2 regions of the Streptomyces sp. NPDC048257 genome follow, and region 2 is predicted to be linked to the other one. Evidence: riboswitches for the same ligand, from Rfam matches in the RefSeq annotation. Region 2 holds a riboswitch; the other holds the start of a gene.
The links. Region 2 has a riboswitch for S-adenosylmethionine ahead of ACGFZK_RS31915 (aminotransferase class V-fold PLP-dependent enzyme). Riboswitches for the same ligand answer to the same signal wherever they lie in the genome.
Positions count from the first base shown of each region.

Region 1: it holds a riboswitch for S-adenosylmethionine, as region 2 does, so the genes downstream of both, thrC (threonine synthase) here and ACGFZK_RS31915 (aminotransferase class V-fold PLP-dependent enzyme) in region 2, are expected to answer to the same signal.

Region 1 covers NZ_JBICZI010000016.1:66,972-77,667, forward strand. Annotated here, with positions in the region: gene ACGFZK_RS26155 (PQQ-binding-like beta-propeller repeat protein) at 1-1,166, opposite strand, end outside; partial or broken gene ACGFZK_RS26160 (3-oxoacyl-ACP reductase) at 1,294-1,401, opposite strand; gene ACGFZK_RS26165 (phosphoribosylanthranilate isomerase) at 1,653-2,252, opposite strand; gene ACGFZK_RS26170 (hypothetical protein) at 2,746-2,919, shown strand; gene groL (chaperonin GroEL) at 3,012-4,634, opposite strand; gene ACGFZK_RS26180 (cold-shock protein) at 4,962-5,168, opposite strand; gene ACGFZK_RS26185 (MoaD/ThiS family protein) at 5,584-5,862, opposite strand; gene thrC (threonine synthase) at 5,899-7,173, opposite strand; SAM riboswitch class I at 7,191-7,347, opposite strand; gene ACGFZK_RS26195 (glucosyl-3-phosphoglycerate synthase) at 7,533-8,483, shown strand; gene ACGFZK_RS26200 (trehalose-6-phosphate synthase) at 8,530-9,960, shown strand; gene otsB (trehalose-phosphatase) at 10,074-10,696, opposite strand, start outside.
Region 2 covers NZ_JBICZI010000026.1:881-11,576, forward strand. Annotated here, with positions in the region: gene ACGFZK_RS31915 (aminotransferase class V-fold PLP-dependent enzyme) at 1-954, opposite strand, end outside; SAM riboswitch class IV at 1,171-1,287, opposite strand; gene trpD (anthranilate phosphoribosyltransferase) at 1,379-2,443, opposite strand; gene ACGFZK_RS31925 (cytochrome bc complex cytochrome b subunit) at 2,622-4,250, opposite strand; gene ACGFZK_RS31930 (Rieske 2Fe-2S domain-containing protein) at 4,247-5,305, opposite strand; gene ACGFZK_RS31935 (c-type cytochrome) at 5,302-6,111, opposite strand; gene ACGFZK_RS31940 (heme-copper oxidase subunit III) at 6,188-6,808, opposite strand; gene ACGFZK_RS31945 (hypothetical protein) at 7,008-7,409, shown strand; gene ACGFZK_RS31950 (Ig-like domain-containing protein) at 7,517-8,764, opposite strand; gene ACGFZK_RS31955 (cytochrome c oxidase subunit 4) at 8,889-9,287, opposite strand; gene ctaD (cytochrome c oxidase subunit I) at 9,284-10,696, opposite strand, start outside.

The DNA of each region.
Region 1 (10,696 bases), on a different contig from region 2:
TCGTCGCCGGTGCCCGCGTGCCAGACGCGACGGCCGTCGGTGAGGGAGTACGCGGACACCCCGCCTGCCTCCCCCTGCTTCACCGGGGTGACCAGCAGGCCGCCGCTCACGACCGGGGACGGCTCGCTCAGCAGGTCCCCGTCCGGACCCGAGGCGGGTACGGAGCCCCGCACGCGGCCCGCGTCGTCGAGCAGCAACACCGCGTCCATGCCGCTCTCCGCCGTCTCCGTGACGCGCAGGGCGGGCGGGGTGGCGGACAGCACCCGCACCTCGCGCAGCCGGCTCGCCGTCGGCAGCGCGCTCTGCCAGGCGCGGGTTCCCGTACGGGCGTCGACGGCCGTGATCCGGGCCAGGTCGCCGCACTCCTCCACGTACAGGGCGCGCTCCCCCGACCCGTCGACCGCCTTGACCGTGCAGTCGGCCGGGACCGGGACCCGCCACTGTGCGTGGCCGGTGCGCAGGTCGAGGCCCCACACGTCCCGGTCCGCCACGACCGCGGTCGGGCCCGCCCCGGCGGCCAGTGCCCGGCCGGCGTCGCGGGTCCACAGGGCCCGGCCGTCCGCCAGGTCCACGGCGATGACCTGCGAGCCGCAACTGCCGGGGCTCTCCCCGTACATGGCGAGGCCTATGCCGGACGGGGTGGTCCGGCTCAGCGCGCAGAGCGGCGTGCGCTCCGGTGCCGGCAGCCGCCAGCCCTTGCGGCCCTCGCCGTCGTAGGCCACGAGGCCGTCCTCGCGGGCCCGTACGACCGTTGCGGACCCGGTCTTCCACACGCCGACCGGCGTCGCCGCCGGATGCACGGGCGCCTGCCAGCCGGACAGGTCCAGCTGAGGGCCGCGCGCCGCGTCGTAGCCCAGCCAGCCGGGCCACAGCGCGGCCAGCGCCACGCAGACGGCCAGCACCCGGGCGGGCACGGGGGCGCGGCCGTAACCGCGGCTGCGCAGCCGGCGCCACAGCAGCCACGCGGCGGCGGCGCACAGCGGGGCGAGGAGCGCCGGCGTGCCCGTACCGCGCGGGCAGCTGTCGATGCCGCACATGCGGCCGGGGGCGTCGACGAACACCAGCTTCGCCAGGAGCGCCAGGTACAGGGCCGTCACCGCCGCGAGGCCGGCGATGGCGGCGAACCCGAGGTGTCCCAAGAGCTGCGCGGGCTGCGGTCGTTTCATGTTCATGATCCCCCCGAGGGGGACCCTATCGACCGGCCGACACCGCCCGCCGGGGCCCCTCCGGATCGTGCGAACCCCTCCGCCACGGCGGTGGCATGGCGCGGAGCGGCGCGGGACGATTCGTCGATCAGAGCGCGGCGCCGCCGGTGGCGTCGACCACACGCCCCGTCACCCAGCGGGCGGCGCCGGAGGCGAGGAAGCCGACGACGTCCGCGATGTCCTCGGGGCGGCCGATGCCCCTGCTGCCGCCCGTGACCAGCGCCTCACACGGTGCGCCGGTCCGTCAAGCCCCGAATGTCCGCGCCCTGACGCGGGCGCCCGCGCCGGGCGTAATGGAGGTCAGCCCGCTCCCCCGAACCCGCTAAGGACCGCCCTCATGGCCCTCGCCAGGACCCGCCGCATGGCCTTCGTGATCGTCGCCCTGTTCACCGGCGGACGGATAGCCGCGTACGCCGACGGCCCGCCGTCGACCGACCCGGCCAGGGGCTAGCTCCTGGCCGCCTCGATGAAGGCGCGGATCAGCTCCGGCGACTTCACGCCGCGCTCCCGCTCCACCCCGCTGGACACGTCCACGCCCCACGCCCCGGTGGCCGCGAGCGCCTTCCGTACGTTGCCCGGGGTCAGCCCGCCCGCGAGCAGCCAGCGCCCGTCCGGCGCGGTGAAGTCGGCCGAGCCCCAGTTCCACGGCTTGCCGGAGCCCGGGTCGGGCGCGTCCAGCAGCAGCAGGTCCTCACCGTACTCACCGCAGCGCTTCACGTGCTCGGCGGTGGCCCGCAGCAGGGTCCGGCCCTCGGCGCGCAGCGCCGCGAAGTCCTCGGGGCCCTCCTCGCCGTGCAGCTGCACGCCGCGCACCCCGCTCTCCTCGGCGAACCGGCGCACCTCCGCCACCGACTGCCCCCGGAACACCCCGACGGTGAGCACGCCGTCCGGCACCCGCGCGGCGAGCTCCCGCGCGGTGGCGGCATCGACCGTACGCGGGCTGCCGGGCGCGAACACGAACCCCACGGCATCCGCCCCGGCCGCCACGGCGGCATCGACGTCCCGCACGGTCTTGAGCCCGCAGATCTTGACGAAGAGGTCGGTCATGCCTCCAGTCAACCAAAGCCCCCCGATCGGTGGTGCTCCGTCTCGGCACCCGGGCGCGACCGCCCACGCGCCGCTAGCCTGGAACGGGGCTCACGCCCAGTGCACGGCACGCCACTGGGAGGACAACGGTGACGATCATGAGCGAACGGGCCACACCGATAGAGCAGGCGGCACCGCCGACTTTCGAGACGCTCCTGCGCACCGTCGAGGAGATGGACACGCCAGACGGCTTCAAGGCCGAGCTCATCCGGGGGAAGATCATCGTGTCGCCGTTTTCCACGCTGCGCTATCTGCGTCGCATGCGTGCGCTGCGCGAACAGTTCCAGGCCCACGCACCCGAGGGGCACATCGCGGAGATCGCGCCCTTCTTCTTCCGGTTCTCGGCAGCGGAGCGCGCGTACGGGCCCGACCTCTTCGTGGCGGACGAATCAGCCTTCGAGAGCGAGGGCCGGCACGCGGACGGCGCGGCCCTGTCGCTCGTCGGCGAGTTCACGTGTACGGCCGGCTCGTACCGGTCTATGTGGTCGTCGACATGCAGGACTCGGAGATCACCTGCTTCTGGGAGCCTTCCCCGCACGGATACCGCTCCCGTACGACAGTGTCCTTCGGCAAGGCCCTGCACGTCCCCGAGCCGTTCGGCTTCGCGATCGACACCACTGGCTTCTGAGCCCGCCGCGAACGCCCGAGGGCGGCACCCCCGTCGGGGTGCCGCCCTCGTTCGAGAACAGCCGATCAACCAGTGGCCGGAGCCGGGGTCGATCAGAAGTCCATGTCACCACCCGGCATGCCGCCGCCCGCGGGGGCACCGGCCTTCTCGGGCTTGTCGGCGATGACGGCCTCGGTCGTCAGGAACAGCGCGGCGATCGACGCGGCGTTCTGCAGCGCGGAGCGCGTGACCTTCGCCGGGTCGATGATGCCCTCGGCGATCATGTCGACGTACTCGCCGGTCGCGGCGTTGAGGCCGTGACCGATCGGCAGGTTGCGCACCTTCTCGACGACGACGCCACCCTCGAGACCACCGTTGACGGCGATCTGCTTGAGCGGGGCCTCCAGCGCGAGCTTCACGGCGTTGGCGCCGGTCGCCTCGTCACCCTCGAGCTCCAGCTTCTCGAAGACCGCGGAGGCCTGCAGCAGGGCCACGCCACCACCGGCGACGATGCCCTCCTCGACGGCCGCCTTCGCGTTGCGAACGGCGTCCTCGATGCGGTGCTTGCGCTCCTTGAGCTCGACCTCGGTCGCGGCGCCGGCCTTGATGACGGCCACGCCGCCGGCCAGCTTCGCGAGGCGCTCCTGGAGCTTCTCGCGGTCGTAGTCCGAGTCGGAGTTCTCGATCTCGGCGCGGATCTGGTTGACGCGGCCCTGGACCTGGTCGCTCTCACCGGCACCGTCGACGATGGTCGTCTCGTCCTTGGTGATGACGACCTTGCGGGCGCGGCCGAGCAGGTCGAGACCGGCGTTCTCCAGCTTGAGGCCGACCTCCTCGGAGATGACCGTGCCGCCCGTGAGGATGGCGATGTCACCGAGCATGGCCTTGCGGCGGTCACCGAAGCCCGGGGCCTTGACGGCGACGGACTTGAAGGTGCCGCGGATCTTGTTGACGACGAGGGTGGAGAGCGCCTCGCCCTCGACGTCCTCGGCGATGATCAGCAGCGGCTTGCCGGACTGCATGACCTTCTCCAGGAGCGGCAGCAGGTCCTTGACCGAGCCGATCTTGGAGTTGACGATCAGGATGTACGGGTCGTCGAGGGACGACTCCATGCGCTCCATGTCGGTGGCGAAGTACGCCGAGATGTAGCCCTTGTCGAAGCGCATGCCCTCGGTGAGCTCCAGCTCCAGACCGAAGGTCTGGGACTCCTCGACGGTGATGACGCCTTCCTTGCCGACCTTGTCCATGGCCTCGGCGATGAGCTCGCCGATCTGGGTGTCGGCGGCGGAGATGGAGGCCGTCGAAGCGATCTGCTCCTTGGTCTCGACATCCTTGGCCTGGGCGAGCAGGGCGGCGGAGACGGCCTCGACGGCCTTCTCGATACCACGCTTGAGGGCCATCGGGTTGGCACCGGCGGCCACGTTGCGCAGGCCCTCGCGGACGAGCGCCTGGGCCAGGACGGTGGCCGTGGTCGTACCGTCGCCGGCGACGTCGTCCGTCTTCTTGGCGACTTCCTTGACCAGCTCGGCGCCGATCTTCTCGTACGGGTCCTCGAGCTCGATCTCCTTGGCGATGGAGACACCATCGTTGGTGATCGTGGGGGCGCCCCACTTCTTCTCAAGGACGACGTTGCGACCCTTGGGGCCAAGGGTGACCTTGACGGCGTCGGCGAGCTGGTTCATCCCACGCTCGAGGCCGCGGCGGGCCTCCTCGTCGAACGCAATGATCTTGGCCATCTGAAGTGGTCCTCCCGGACAGCGGTGGATTGCTCCCAGGACCGCGCCCGCGCCCGCGACGGACGGCCTGCGAGTCCGGCGGTTCCTTCCCACCGAACCCTGCGGGCCTCACCGACCCGGTCCTCGTTTCAGTAGCACTCTCACCAGGAGAGTGCTAACGCCAATGATTAGCACTCGACCCCCGAGAGTGCAAGCGGCTTCGAAGAAGCGCCGCCACTACCGGGGCGTACGCACGAGGGGCCCACATCCCGTGTCCGGGATGTGGGCCCCTCGTGGTGTTCAAGGTCTTCGATGAACACGTCGCGTCGGCGGTCGATCGCGCCAGGACTAGCCGAGTGCGAGCTTGACCATGTCCGCCTGCGGACCCTTCTGGCCCTGCGAGATCTCGAACTCGACCCGCTGACCCTCTTCAAGGGTGCGGTACCCGTCCATCTGGATGGCGCTGTAGTGGACGAACACATCCGCACCACCGTCGACCGCGATGAAGCCGTAGCCCTTCTCCGCGTTGAACCACTTGACGGTGCCCTGAGCCATGCCTAACTCCCCTATTACTGGCCCTTGCGCAGGAACGCACTTCGCGATCCCGGGTCAGAACTTGCGTCGGAACGCGTCGACCGAGGCTGAATGTATCTGCGCGGATGCTGTCTGCAACAGGTCAATCCGATGAGAATTCTGGACACCGAGAAACATTGAAATAGAGTGAAAATTTGCCATACTCCCGGGCAACTCGGGCCGGGCATATCTCGCCAAAGCCCCATACCGCACTCGCATGTTGGCCCGATGTCGACCCTTGCGCGGCCCGTTCATATGCAGGGGGCAAGAACAGCGGAGGGGACTTCCCCAACCCTACCGCGCCCAATCAAGCAGAATTGCCCCCTCCGCTTTTAGCGGAGGGGGCAATTTCGGTTTGCGCGTGTCACCTGGGCGGTGACCCCGGAGATCCGGGGAGTCAGCAGCCGCCCGCGACGGCCGGAATGATCGAAACGCCGGCGCCGTCCGGCGTCGCCGCCTGCAGCCCGCCCTCGAAGCGCACGTCGTCGTCGTTGACGTACACGTTCACGAAGCGGCGCAGCTTGCCCTGGTCGTCCAGGACGCGCGCGGCGATGCCCGGGTGGCTCTTCTCCAGGGACTCGATGACCTCGGCGAGGGTCGCGCCCTCGGCCGGGACCTCGGCGGCGCCGCCGGTGTAGGTGCGCAGGATGGTGGGGATGCGGACGTTGACGCTCATGGCGCTACTGCCTTTCCGGGTGCAGAGGGAGGAAGATCAGGCCAGGCCGGCGGCGCGGAACGCGTCCAGGCTCGGGCGGATGGTGGCGGTCTGCCCGCTCTCCGCGGCCACCGCCTCCAGGGTCTTGAGTCCGTCACCGGTGTTGAGGACGACGGTGGTCAGCGTCGGGTCGAGCTGCCCGTTCTCGATGAGCTTCTTCGTCACACCGACGGTCACCCCGCCCGCGGTCTCCGCGAAGATGCCCTCCGTCTGCGCCAGGATCTTGATGGCCTCGACGACCTGCTCGTCCGTCACGTCCTCGACGAAACCACCGGTGCGGCGGGCGATGTCCAGGACGTACGGGCCGTCCGCCGGGTTGCCGATGGCCAGCGACTTGGCGATGGTGTTCGGCTTCTGCGGACGGACCACGTCGTGACCGGCCTTGAAGGCGGTCGACACCGGGGAACAGCCCTCGGCCTGGGCACCGAAGATCTTGTACGGCTTGTCCTCGACGAGGCCGAGCTTGATCAGCTCCTGCAGGCCCTTGTCGATCTTCGTCAGCTGCGAACCGGACGCGATCGGGATCACGATCTGGTCGGGCAGCTGCCAGCCGAGCTGCTCGCAGATCTCGTACGCCAGGGTCTTGGAGCCCTCGCCGTAGTACGGGCGCAGGTTGACGTTGACGAAGCCCCAGCCCTCGCCCAGCGGGTCGCCGATGAGCTCGGAGCAGAAGCGGTTGACGTCGTCGTAGTTGCCCTCGATGCCGACCAGGTCGCCGCCGTACACACCGGCCATGACGACCTTGCCCTGCTCCAGGTCGTGCGGGATGAACACGCAGGAACGGAAGCCGGCCCGGGCGGCCGCGGCGCCGACGGCGCCGGCCAGGTTGCCGGTCGAGGAGCAGGACAGGGTGGTGAAGCCGAAGGCGCGGGCGGCCTCGACGGCGATGGCCACGACGCGGTCCTTGAAGGAGTGCGTCGGGTTGCCGGAGTCGTCCTTGACGTAGAGCTTGCCGGTGACGCCGAGCTCCTTGGCCAGGTTGGCCGCGTCCACGAGCTTGGTGAAGCCGGGGTTCAGGCTGGGCTTGGAGGCCACGTCCGCGGGGACGGGCAGCAGCGGGGCGTACCGCCAGATGTTGTTGGGGCCGGCCTCGATCGCGGCGCGCAGGGCTTCGGGGTCACCGGTCGGGAGGTCGTAGGCGACTTCCAGCGGTCCGAAACACTCGGCGCACGCGAAGATGGGGCCGAGCTCGAAGCGGGTACTGCACTCACGACAGGAAAGGCCGGTGGCAGGTCCGAGATCAACAGAGGTGGCGACAGTCTGTGCAGCCATGATGGCGAGGCCCTTTCTCCTCATCTTCCCCATGGCGCACTTCGCCATGAGACGGAATTGGCACCTTCCCTAGCCGGGGACCTCGCTGATGTCGCTGACGAGCGATCGCGAGAACCGACTGGAGGGTTGCCGGGGCTTCAACGGGCCGTGTCCCTCTGCCCCTCTGGATGAGCGGTATGGCACCGGCACACGCGCTCTGTGGCGCGCCGGTGCGTTTGTTCGCGGGGACCCCCGGCATGCGGTGGTCCTTCGCGTTGTTCAAGACTGTAACCGAAGGCCCGGGCGGTTGAGACAGCCGTCCGAACCGCGAGATGGATCACATACCGGCGAATATCGCCGACGAGCAGGGAGTACTGAGGGTGCTGGAAGAGGTGGAGCGATGGCTGGCCGACCGCTCCTGGTCCGCCGCCGACCGACCGCTCGACCAGCTGCTCGAACGGAAACGGGCGGCCGGGACCACGGTCAGCGTGGTGCTGCCCGCGCTGGACGAGGAGGCGACGGTCGGCGCGATCGTCGAGGTCATCCGGCGTGAGCTGATCGAGGGACTGCCCGTCCCCCTGGTCGACGAGCTGGTCGTCGTCGACTCGGGCTCCACCGACCGCACCGCGGAGGTCGCGGCGAAGGCCGGGGCCCGGGTGGTGCACCGTGACGACGTGCTGCCGCGCATCCCGCCACTGCCCGGCAAGGGCGAGGTGCTGTGGCGCTCGCTGCTGGTCACCGGCGGGGACGTCGTCTGCTTCGTCGACGCCGACCTGCGGGACTTCAACGCCGCCTTCGTCTCCGGGATCCTGGGCCCGCTGCTGACCGACCCGGGCGTGCAGTTCGTCAAGGCGATGTACGACCGCCCGCTCGGGGACACCCCGGGCCAGGGCGGCCGGGTCACCGAGCTGGTCGCCCGCCCGCTCCTCAACCTCCACTGGCCGCAGCTGGCCGGCTTCGTCCAGCCGCTGGGCGGCGAGTACGCCGTACGCCGCTCCCTGCTGGAACGGCTGCCGTTCCCCGTCGGGTACGGGGTCGAGCTGGGCCTGCTGGTCGACGCGCTGCACACGGTCGGGCTGGACGCGCTGGCCCAGGTGGACGTGGGCGTGCGGGTCCACCGCCATCAGGACGGGCAGGCGCTGGGCCGGATGGCCGCGGCGATCTACCGCACCGCCCAGGTGCGGCTCTCGCGCGGGCACCTCGTACGGCCGGAGCTGACCCAGTTCGAGCGCGGGCCGGAGGGCTTCGCGCCGCGGACGTACCCGGTGGACACGGAGGAGCGGCCGCCGATGGCGGGCATCAAGGAGTACGCGCTGCGTCGCGTGGCTTGAGCGATCATACGGTTTGAGCAGGGCCAAGCCGGGCTAGGTTGGCCGCATGGCTTACCAGGTACTCGTAGCAGCGAACCGCGGCCCCCTCTCCTACGCCCTCGCCGAGGACGGGACGCTCAGCACCCGGCGCGGCGGGGGCGGTCTCGTCTCCGGGCTCTCCGCCGCCCTCGCGGAGCAGCCGCAGACGCTGTGGATCTGCGCGGCCCTGTCGGACGCGGACCGGGAGGCGGTCCGCCGGGGCGAGGCCGAGCCGGGCGTCCGGATGCTGGACATCGATCCCACGATGTACGACGACGCGTACAACGGCATCGCCAACTCCGTGTTGTGGTTCACCCACCACCACCTGTACGACATCCCGCGCGAGCCGGTCTTCGACGCCGCGTTCCGCCGCCAGTGGGAGTCGTACGAGCGCTACAACCAGGCCTTCGCCGAGGCGCTGGCCGAGGAGGCGGCGCAGGGCGCGCGGGTCCTGGTCCAGGACTACCACCTGGCCCTGGTGCCCGGACTGCTGCGGGCGCTCCGACCCGACCTGCGGATCGCGCACTTCACGCACACCCCGTGGGCCTCGCCCGCTTACCTCGCCATGCTGCCGGACGTGGTGCGCGAGACGCTGCTCTGGGGCATGCTCGGCGCGGACGTGCTGGGCTTCCACACCGAGGCCTGGGCGGCCGAGTTCCTGGCGTCGGCGGAGCTGGACGACGCGTGGGGCCGGGCCGAGGTGCAGGAAGACTCGGTGGTGGAGCACCGCCGGTACTCGGTGTGGCCGGCCCGCACGACCCGGGTACGGGCGTACCCGCTGGGCGTGGACGGGGACGAGCTGCGGGCGCTGGCGGACCGGCCGGAGGTGGACGCCAAGCTGGCGGAGCTGCGGGCGGAGGTCGACGGCCTGAAGACCATCGTCCGCGTGGACCGCACGGAGCTGTCGAAGAACATCCTGCGCGGCCTGCTGGCCTACCGGGAGCTGCTGACGGAACACCCCCGGTGGCGGGGCCGGGTGGTGCACCTGGCCTCGGCGTACCCGTCACGGCAGGACCTGAGGGTGTACCGGGACTACACGGACGCGGTGGCGGGCCTGGCGGCGGAGATCAACGCGGAGTTCGGCACGCAGGACTGGCAGCCGGTGCTGGTGTCGGTGAAGGACGACTTCGCGCGCTCGCTGGCGGCGTACCGGCTGGCGGACGTGGCGCTGGTGAATCCGGTGCGGGACGGGATGAACCTGGTGGCGAAGGAGATCCCGGTGGTGTCGGAGGCGGGGTGCGTGCTGGTGCTGTCCACCGGGGCGGGGGCGTACGAGGAGCTCCGCCAGGACGCGCTGACGGTGAACCCGTACGACGTGACGCAGACGGCCGAGGCGTTGCACGCGGCGCTGTCGATGCCGGCCGCCGAACGTGCGGAGCGCACGAAGCGTCTGGCTGCCGCCGCCACGGCCCTCCCGCCCGCCGCCTGGTTCACGGCCCAGCTGTCGGCCCTGACCTGAGCGAGTTCAGCCCAGCCGGCATTTGAGGCGCGCGGGGGCCCGGGCACCGGCCCCCGGCGCCGTTGCCGGGGCTCCGCCCGGGGGTTCGGGGGTGGCGCCCCCGCAGCGGACGGTCAGTTTTGTAGGGCCTTGGCGAGATCGGCCAGGAAGGCAGCCACCGAGGCCGGGCCCGGCACCACCAGGTCCGCCCGCGCGGCGAGCTCCGGGACCTCGGCGGAGCCGCTGCACACCAACAGCCCGGGCAGGCCGTCGGCCCTCCGCTTCTCGACCGCCGAGTACGCGGCCAGGTCACCGAGGTCGTCGCCCGCGTACAGCACCGCCTCCGCGTCCCGCTCCGCCAGGAACTCGGTCAGGGCGACGCCCTTGTCCATGCCCGGCGGCCGCAGCTCCAGCACCGCCCGCCCCGGCTCGACCATCAGCCCGTGCCGTGCCGCCAGCTCGGCCAAAGGCTCCCTCAGCGCCGCGAAGGCCGCCGCCGGGTCCTCCGCCCGCCGGGTGTGGACGGCCAGCGCCCGGCCCTTCTCCTCGATCCAGGTGCCGCGCCAGGCCCCGATGGACTCCAGGAACCCCGGCAGCTCGGCCCGTACCGCCGCCACCCCGGGGTGCTCGGCGGGCGCGTGGACGATGCCGCTGACGGCGTCCCACCGTTCGGCTCCGTAGTGGCCGAGGACGACCAGGTGTTCCAGCCCGTCGACCCCGGCGAAGCCCCCGTAGCGGACGGCGACGCCCGCCGGCC
Region 2 (10,696 bases):
GAGGTTCTCGAAGCCGGCCTCGGTCAGGGCCTTGCAGGCCGAGGCGATGGAGTAGACGCCGATGACGTTCGGGGAGCCGGCCTCGTGGCGGGCGGCCGTGGTGTGCCACTCGACGTCCACTCCGCCGTCCTCGCGCCGGGCGACCTTGCGGGAGGCGCCGCCGCCGGCCAGGTAGGGCTCCGCCTCCTGGAGCCAGTCGGCGCGGCCCGCGAGCACGCCCGAGCCGAAGGGCGCGTACAGCTTGTGCCCGGAGAAGGCGACCCAGTCGACGTCCAGTTCCTGCACGGAGACGGGGTGGTGGGGGGCCAGTTGGGCGGCGTCCAGCACGATGCGCGCGCCGTGGGCGTGCGCGGCGGCGGCGAGTTCCTTGACCGGCCACAGCTCACCGGTGACGTTGGACGCGCCGGTGACGCACACCAGGGCCGGGCCGTACGGGTCGCGGTCGGCCAGGGCCCGCTCCAGGGTGGCGACGGCCTCGGTGGGGGTGCGCGGCGCGTTCAGGTAGGTGACCTGCGCGTCCACCCACGGCAGCAGGGAGGCGTGGTGCTCGGTCTCGAAGACGAACACCTGGCAGTCGGCGGGGAGTACGGCGGCGAGCAGGTTCAGCGAGTCGGTCGTGGACCGGGTGAAGACCACCTGGTCGGCGGGCCGGCAGTCGAGGAACTCGGCGACGGTGGCCCGGCTCTGCTCGAAGAGGTCCGTGGAGAGCTGCGAGAGGTACCCGGCGCCGCGGTGCACGCTGCCGTAGTACGGGGCGTAGGCGGCCACGTCGTCCCAGACGCGCTGCAGGGCGGGGGCGCTGGCCGCGTAGTCGAGGGCCGCGTAGGTGACCTCGCCGCCGGTGACGAGGGGGACGGTGACGTCCCGGCCGAGGACCGCGAGCGGCTCGGCACAGGCGGGGTCGACGGCGGCGGTGGTGGCGGTGGCGACGGCGGCGTTCAGGGATGCGGACATGGCGGTATCTCCCGGCAGGCAGGGCTGAATGGCTTCGGAGTGCCCGTACGCGGGTACGGCGCTGCGGCCGTCGGGGGTACGGGAAAGTCCTCGGAGCGACGCGGGGTGCACGGAGGCGACCCTGGTCCGAGGGTGAAGTGGGGGCGGAGTCGCCCTATCGCATTCGCTTGCTCACGGAAAACGCTCCTCGAGAGACCAGGACCCCTGGTGTCGAGGGATCCGCGCTTGCCGTAGGCCTTGCTGCCTACGACCTGGTCATCACCCGGGGCACCCCGCCACGGAAGGAGGGTTGCCGGACAGCAAGCCGGGGCCTAAACGCTGTCACTCGTGACCTGGTCAGCATCCTGCCACAAGATCGACCGAACGCAAGACCCCGGTCCGCATGGTGGACCGGGGTCATCGCTTTCACGCCGTTCTCGTGCCGCTACGCGTTGCTGGCGGTCACCCAGCGCTCCAGGGCGGCCCGCGCCGCACCCGAGTCGATCGACTCCGCCGCACGGGCGATACCGGCCGCGACCTGCTCCTCCAGGGTGCCCGGACCGGGGTCCAGGGCCACGAGGGCGGCCGCCGAGTTCAGCAGCACGGCGTCACGGACCGGACCGGTCTCGCCGGCCAGCAGGCGGCGGGCCACGTCCGCGTTGTACGAGGGGTCCCCGCCGGCCAGGGCGGAGACGTCGACCAGGGAGATGCCCACGTCCCGCGGGTCGAATGCCTGCTCGGAGACCTTGCCGTCGCGGACCCACCAGATGCGGGAGGTCGACGTCGTGGTCAGTTCGTCCAGTCCGTCGTCGCCACGGAAGACCAGCGCGGAGGAGCCCCGCTCCGCGAGCACGCCCGCCACGATCGGGGCCATCCGGGGGTCGGCGACGCCCGAGGCCTGGGCCCGTACCCGGGCCGGGTTGGTCAGCGGGCCGAGGATGTTGAAGGTGGTGCGGATGCCCAGCTCCTTGCGGGCGGCCGCCACGTGCCGCAGGGCGGGGTGGAACTTCACCGCGAAGCAGAAGGTGATGCCGGCCTCCTCGGCGACCTCCACGACCCGGGCCGTGCTGAGGTCGAGGTTGACGCCGAGCTTCTCCAGGACGTCCGAGGACCCGCTCGCGGAGGACGCGGCCCGGTTTCCGTGCTTGACGACCTTGGCGCCGGTACCGGCGACCACGATCGCCGACATCGTGGAGATGTTCACCGTTTTGGCCCCGTCGCCGCCCGTGCCGACGATGTCCACCGTCCGGCCGGGCACCTCGATCAGGTTGGCGTGCGCGTACATCGCCCGTACGAGGCCGTTGATCTCCTCGACGGTCTCCCCCTTGGCCCGCAGCGCGACGGTGAAGCCGGCGATCTGGGCGTCGGTGGCCTCCCCGCGCATGATCCGGTCCATCGCCCAGGCGGTGTCCTCGGCACGCAGGTCCTGGCCGGTCAGCAGAGCGTCGAGAACGCCCGGCCAGCCACGGGCCGCCACGCTGTCGCCGCCTGCCGGGGTCGCAACGTTCATGGTCCGCTCCTGCTGTCGGTGGGCCGTCCCCATATTCTGCCGCCCACGTCGAATGGGTCGGGTTCAGCCTATCCAGCCCCGGTTACGGCAAAGAGCCCCGTCCAGACACTGGACGGGGCTCTCGCCGTGGCGACACCAGGACTGACCGAAATCAGTCCCTCATGCGTTCATGCGGGGATCAGTGGTGGCCGTGGCCGGACTGGATCTCCTTGTATTCCTCCACCGTGGGCTTCGGAATCTGGTTGTGCTCGCCGTAGAAGCCCTTGCTGAGCTTCGCGCGGAGCTTCTCCTTGGCCTTCACCTTGCGCTCGACACCGTTCTCGTCGACCGTCGGGCCGATCTCGATCGGCTTGTACTGCTCGTGCGCGGTGAGGGTGTGCAGCTTGCCCTGCGGGAGCGGCTCGTGGACCTCGACGAACTCACCGTGCGGCAGGCGCTTGATGATGCCGGTCTCGCGACCGTGCAGCACCTTGTCGTGGTCCCGGCGCTGGAGGCCGAGGCAGATCCGCTTGGTGACGATGAAGGCGAGGACCGGGACGACGAAGAAGCCGATCCGGACGAACCAAGTGATCGAGTTGATCGAGAGGTGGAAGTACTGCGCGAACATGTCGTTTCCACCGCCGATCAGGAGCACGATGTACTCCGCGATCCAGGCGACACCGAAGGCCGTACGGGTCGGGACGTTGCGCGGGCGGTCCAGGATGTGGTGCTCGCGCTTGTCCCCGGTGACCCAGGACTCGATGAAGGGCCAGACGGCGATCGCGCCGAGCACCAGCGGGAAGAGCAGCAGCGGGATGAACACGCCCAGGACGAGCGTGTGGCCCCACAGGTTGATCTCCCAGCCGGGCATGGCCCGGATCAGGCCTTCCGGCATGCCCATGTACCAGTCGGGCTGCGCACCGGTGGACACGTGGTCCGGGCGGTACGGGCCGAGCGCCCAGATCGGGTTGATCGAGGCGATCGCCGCGACGGCCGCGATGACACCGAAGACCAGGAAGAAGAAGCCTCCGGCCTTGGCCATGTAGACCGGCAGCAGCGGCATGCCGACGACGTTGTTGTTCGTCTTGCCGGGGCCCGCGAACTGGGTGTGCTTGTGGTAGAAGACCAGGATCAGGTGGGCCACGAGCAGGCCCATCATGATGCCCGGCAGCAGCAGGATGTGCACCGAGTAGAAGCGCGCGACGAAGTCGCCGCCCGGGAACTCCCCGCCGAACAGGAACATCGACAGGTACGTGCCGACGACCGGGACGGACAGGATGGCGCCCTGCATGAAGCGGACACCGGTACCCGAGAGCAGGTCGTCCGGCAGCGAGTAACCGGTGAAACCGGTGAACATGCCGAGGACCAGCAGCAGGAAGCCGAAGATCCAGTTGACCTCACGGGGCTTGCGGAACGCGCCGGTGAAGAAGACGCGCATCATGTGCACGATCATCGCCGCGACGAAGATCAGCGCCGCCCAGTGGTGGATCTGACGGATCAGCAGGCCACCGCGGACGTCGAAGCTGATGTCCAGCGTCGAGGCGAAGGCCTCGGACATCATGACGCCCTGCATCGGCACGTACGAGCCGTGGTACACGACCTCGTTCATGCTCGGGTGGAAGAACAGCGTCAGGTACACACCCGTGAGGATGATGATGATGAAGCTGTAGAGGCAGATCTCACCCAGCATGAAGGACCAGTGGTCCGGGAAGATCTTGCGCATGTTGGCCTTGGCCAGGCCGTAGATGCCCAGGCGGCCGTCCGCCCAGTCCGCTACGCGCTCGCCGGCGGGCGCTTTGCGCGCCTTGGTGTCAGAGGCAGTACTCATCCGCGCTCCCAGAATGCAGGACCGACGGGCTCTTCGAAGTCGCCGAGCGCTTCGAGGAAGCCTTCGTCATTCACACCGATCCGCAGCTGCGGAAGCGCGTGACCGGCCGGGCCGAAGATGACACGGGCGCCGTCGGAGAGGTCGAAGGTGGACTGGTGGCACGGGCAGAGCACGTGGTGCGTCTGCTGCTCGTACAGGCTGATCGGGCAGCCGACGTGGGTGCAGATCTTGGAGTAGGCCACGATCCCGTCGTGGGACCACTCCAGTTCCTTCTTGTCCTTGATGTCGTCCGGCTGGATGCGGACGATCATCAGGGCGGCCTTGGCGATCTGGACCTGGAAGTCGTGCTGCTCCTCCTCCAGGCCTTCCGGCCTGGCGAAGGTGAGCGAGCCGACGAGCACGTCCTCGGGACGCAGCGGCTCGTTCGTGTTGTCGTTGATGAGCAGCTTGCCCTTGGCCCACACGGTCTTGCGCAGCTTGTCCTCGGGCAGCGGTCCCAGGTCGCGCATGATCATGACGGCGGAGAGCGGCAGCATGGCCAGCGCACCGAGCATCGTGTTGCGGATCAGGGGCCGGCGGCCGATGGCGGACTCGTTCGCGCCGTCGCGGAAGTCCTGCAGGACCTGGGCCTTGACCTCCGCCGGAGCGGCGATCTCGTGGCGCTCGGCGGCGACCTCCACGTCGGACATCAGGGTGCGGGCCCAGTGGACCGCCCCCGCGCCGATGCAGAAGAGGGCCGCACCCAGGGTCATGCCCAGGGAGAAGTTGAGCGCACTGACCTTCCCGATGGGGAAGATGTAGACGATCTTGTCGACCGGGAAGATCACGTAGGACGCGATGAAGCCGATCGTGGCCAGCATCGACAGCGTGAAGAGCATCGCGACGGTGCGCTCGGAGCGCTTCGCCGCCCGCTCGTCGATGTCCTGGATGCGTGGCTTGTGGACCGGCAGGCCCGGGTCGGCGAACGGATCGTCCGCGACCGCTACGCCACCGTGGTGGGCGTCGCCCTGCTCGCTCGGCAGGTGCTTCTCTTCGGGAATCTCTTGGCTACTCATGACTTCTTGGCCTTAGCGGTGTGGGCCGCGACCCAGACGGCGACAGCGATCAGCGCACCCAGAGCGAAGATCCAGCCGAACAGACCCTCGGAGACGGGGCCGAGGCCACCGAGCTTCAGACCGCCGGGGTTGGTCGACTTCTCACCGTTCACGTTCTGGAGGTACGCGATGATGTCCTTCTTCTGCTTCTCCGGCATGGTGCTGTCGGGGAAGGAGGGCATGTTCTGCGGGCCGGTCTGCATGGCCTCGTAGATGTGCTTCGGCGAGACGTCCTCAAGGTTGGGGGCGTACTTGCCGTTCGTCAGCGCGCCGCCTTCGCCGGTGAAGTTGTGGCACTGCGCGCAGTTGTTGCGGAAGAGCTCACCACCGTTGGCGATGTCGGCGCCTGCCAGGTCGTACTGCTTCGCCGTCGGCGTGATCGGACCGGCACCGAGGGACGCGATGTACGCGGCCAGCTGGTCGATCTGCGCCTGGGTGTAGATGGCGGGCTTCTTCGGCACCTGGGCGCCGGGCTGCTGGGCGGGCATGCGGCCCGTGCTCACCTGGAAGTCGACGGCCGCGGAGCCGACGCCTACCAGGCTCGGGCCGTCAGAGGAACCCTGACCGCCGGTTCCGTGGCAGCTTGCGCAACCCACGGCGTAGAGCTTCTTGCCCTCCTCGATGGCGAGGGACTGGGCGGTTTCATCGGCCTGCGCCTTGCCCGCGGGGGCGAAGGCGGCGTACAGCCCCCCAGTGGCCGCCAGCGCGAGGAGTAGAACGACGACCGCCGCCAGCGGATGGCGTCGTCGTGCGGAGAGCTTTTTCACGGATTACCCCGGTGTCAGGATCTTCTGCGTCGGTGTGTCTGGATGGAGTGCCGGGTCTTGCCCGGTGACGTGTTCGCTACTTGATCAGGTAGATCGTGGCGAAGAGGCCGATCCAGACGACATCGACGAAGTGCCAGTAGTAGGACACGACGATGGCCGACGTGGCCTGTTCGTGGGTGAACCTCTTGGCCGCGTACGTCCGGCCGAGGACCAGCAGGAAGGCGATGAGACCGCCCGTCACGTGCAGACCGTGGAAGCCGGTGGTCAGGTAGAAGACCGAGCCGTACGGACCGGACGAGAGGCTCATGCCCTCGTGCTTGACCAGCTCGGTGTACTCGAACACCTGGCCGCCAATGAAGATCGCACCCATGACGAACGTGATGATGAACCACGTCCGGAGCTTCTTCACGTCACCGCGCTCGGCTGCGAATACGCCGAGCTGGCAGGTGAGCGAGGAAAGCACCAGGATCGTCGTGTTCGTCGCCGAGAAGGGCAGGTTCAAGGCCTCGGCCTCGGCTGTCCAGTACTCGGGTCCTGTCACGGATCGCAGGGTGAAGTACATCGCGAAGAGGGCCGCGAAGAACATCAGCTCGGAACTCAACCAGATGATGGTTCCGACGCTGACGAGGTTCGGCCGGTTGACCGTCGGGTGCGCGTGCCCGGTATCTACTGTCGTTGCTGTCGCCACGACCGACATTATGTCGGTCGCTTATCCCGCCCTCACCCCGGGGGGTGCCGTTCGGAGTGTCAGGGGGGTGTGCAAGGCCCGAACGGCCCATCAGATGACCTCTGCGTGCGGCCACCTGCGACATGTTCGAACCGATGTTGACAACGCACCGGGAGGAGTAGCATCCCGCGCAACATCAACGTGATTCACGGCCACGTGGAGGAACGAAATGCGGGCGACTGCGCGGGTTCTGGTCTACAGCGACGACGCGGGCACCCGGGAGCAGGTGCGGCTGGCGGCGGGACGCAGGCCCGCCGCGGACCTGCCGCCGGTGGAGTTCCTGGAGTGCGCCACGCTGCCGGCGGTCCTGTCGGAGCTGGACGCGGGCGGTATCGACGCGTGCGTGCTGGACGGTGAGGCGGTTCCGGCCGGGGGCATGGGCGTGTGCCGGCAGATCAAGGACGAGATCTTCCGGTGTCCGCCGGTGCTGCTGCTGATGGGGCGCCCCCAGGACGCCTGGCTGGCCACGTGGAGCCGCGCGGACGCCGCCGTCACCCTTCCGGTGGACCCGGTGGAGTTCGCGGACGCCCTGGCGGGCCTCCTGAGGACCCGGCTGTCCCTGGACGCCTGACACGCCTCGTGGGGCCGTACGCGGCCCGCACGGGGCCGCACGGGTGAACGGGCCGGTGGTCCTCCCCCCGGACGGCGTCCGGGGGGAGCGGCCGTGCTCCGCAGCGCCTAGACGGTGGGGCGCAGACGGGCCTGGTCGACGGGGTTGCGGCCTTCCTGGGTGCCCTTGAGGAGGGCGCTGCCCTGGCGCCAGTCCTTCCAGTCCATGTTCCAGTCGCCGAAGCCGTTACCGAAGATGTCCATGTCGTCGCCGATGCTGTTGATCACCTGGACGACGTCGCCCTCGGTGATGTTCTCGTAGAACCAGGCGGCGTTGCCGGTGCTCATGCCGGTGCATCCGTGGCTGACGTTCTCGTAGCCCTGGGAGCCGACGGACCACGGCGCGGCGTGGACGTATTCACCACTCCAGGTGACGCGGGTGGCGTAGTAGACGGGCAGGTTGTAGTACTCGCTGCCGCCGATGCCGACGGTGTCGCCGCGCATCTGTACGAAGTACTGCTTGCCCAGCACCACCTTGATGCCGTTGCGGGTGGAGAAGCCGGGCTTTCCGGTGGTTACCGGAATGGTGTTGATCACTTCTCCGTTGCGCTTGAACGTGAGGTAGTGCGAGGAGGCGTCGGTGGTGACCTCGACCCGGTCCCCGATCTCCAGCTTCAGCGGCTTGGCCACGGCTCCGTGGAGGTCGTCCGTGATCCTGACGCCCTCCAGGTTGCTCCGTACGGAGACGGCGGAGTTGGCGGGCCAGTAGTCCTTGGGCCGGTAGTGGATGTGCTTGTCGTCCACCCAGTGCCAGGCGCCTTCGACTCCGGCCGGGGCGTCGACGACGAGGCCCCGTTCCACGACCGCGCGGGCGGCCTTGTCCTTGACGGGCTCGCTGAGTTCGGCGGTGATGGGCTGTCCGACGCCGTACTTGCCCTCGTCGGGGCCGAACTCCACCTTCAGGATCCCCTTGGACGGGGTGGTCTCGAAGGTGAGCGTGCGCTGCCCGGGGGCGCCCCGCTCGTCCTCGGTGCTCACGGTGACCGTGTAGCGGACGCCTGCGGCCATGGGGGCCGTGCTGTGCCAGCGGTCCCCCTTGGCGCTCAGTTCGCCCGCCAGGCGGCGGCCGTGGGTGTCCACGGCCAGCACGTCGGTGATCCGGCCGCCGCTGTTCTTGGCGGTGATCTCGAGGGGCCGGTCGGGGTCCACGGGGCGGCTGCCGGCGCTCTGGTTGAAGGCGACCTGATCGCCCGCGTCGTACGGGCGGGCTGACAGCGGGTTCTTGTCGCCGGACCCGCATGCGGTGGCGCCGGCCCCGAGGGACGCGACCAGCAGGGAGCAGCTGAGTACCGTCCAAAGACGCGGTGAGTGCTTCATGGATCCAACGCTATGAAGATATGACAATTACGGCGCGCGGGATGACTGCAAACGAGGGGCCCGGGCTCCTCCCAAAGAGGTGCCCGGGCCCCAAGCGCTGCGCGGCGCGGCCGCGAAGGTACTGCTACTGGTTCTGGTTCTCACCGTGGTAGTACTCGTACACCCAGCCCCACAGACCGATCAGGATCAGCGGCGCGGAGAAGTACATGAGCCACCAGCCGAAGACGACGCCCATGAAGGCGAAGGCGCCACCGATCGCCAGCGAGAGCGGCTGCCAGCTGTGCGGGGAGAAGAACCCCAGCTCGCCCGCCTCGTCGGCGACGTCGGCCTCCAGGTTGTCCTGGGCCATCTGGTCGACACGCTTGGCCGTGAAGGCCAGGTAGTAGCCGATCATGACGCTCAGGCCGAAGGCCAGGAAGAGCGCGGTGGTGCCTACGGGCTCCTTCGACCACACGCCGTACACGACGGCCATGATCAGGATGAAGAAGGAGAGCCAGAGGAACATCTTGCCCTGGATCTTCACTTGCCGGCCTCCTTGCCGCCGGTGACGGCCTTGGCGGCGACGCTGTGGTCCTCGAGGTGGTCGAGGGCCGCGATCTCAGGGTGGTGCAGGTCGAACGCCGGCGACTCGGAACGGATCCGCGGCAGGGTGAGGAAGTTGTGCCGCGGCGGCGGGCAGGACGTCGCCCACTCGAGCGAACGGCCGTAACCCCACGGGTCGTCGACCTCGACCATCTTGCCGTACTTGGCCGTCTTCCAGACGTTGTACATGAACGGCAGCATCGACAGGCCGAGCACGAACGAGCTGATCGTCGAGATCGTGTTCAGCGCGGTGAAACCGTCGGCGGCGAGGTAGTCCGCGTAACGACGCGGCATGCCCTCGGCACCGAGCCAGTGCTGCACCAGGAAGGTGCCGTGGAAGCCGATGAACAGCGTCCAGAAGGTCATCTTGCCGAGGCGCTCGTCCAGCATCTTGCCCGTGAACTTCGGCCACCAGAAGTGGAAGCCGGCGAACATCGCGAACACCACGGTGCCGAAGACGACGTAGTGGAAGTGCGCGACGACGAAGTACGAGTCGGAGACGTGGAAGTCCATCGGGGGCGAGGCCAGGATGACGCCGGTCAGACCACCGAAGGTGAAGGTGACCAGGAAGCCGATCGTCCAGAGCATCGGGGTCTCGAAGGACAGCGAGCCCTTCCACATGGTGCCGATCCAGTTGAAGAACTTCACACCGGTCGGTACCGCGATCAGGAAGGTCATGAAGGAGAAGAACGGCAGCAGCACACCGCCGGTGACGTACATGTGGTGGGCCCACACGGTCACGGAGAGGCCGGCGATCGCGATCGTCGCGGCGATCAGGCCGATGTAGCCGAACATCGGCTTGCGGCTGAAGACCGGGATGATCTCGGAGACGATTCCGAAGAACGGCAACGCGATGATGTACACCTCTGGATGCCCGAAGAACCAGAAGAGGTGCTGCCATAGCAACGCGCCGCCGTTCGCGGCGTCGAACACGTGCGAACCGAACTTGCGGTCGGCCTCCAGCGCGAAGAGCGCGGCGGCCAGCACCGGGAAGGCCAGCAGGACCAGGACACCGGTCAGCAGCACGTTCCAGGTGAAGATCGGCATGCGGAACATCGTCATGCCGGGAGCGCGCATGCAGATGATCGTGGTGATGAAGTTGACCGAGCCGAGGATGGTGCCGAAGCCGGAGAAGGCCAGACCCATGATCCACATGTCGGCGCCGATACCCGGCGAACGGACCGCGTCCGACAGCGGGGAGTAGGCGAACCAGCCGAAGTCGGCGGCGCCGTTCGGCGTGACGAACCCGGCCACCGCGATGGTCGAGCCGAAGAGGTACAGCCAGTACGCGAACATGTTCAGCCGCGGGAACGCCACGTCGGGCGCGCCGATCTGCAGCGGCATGATCCA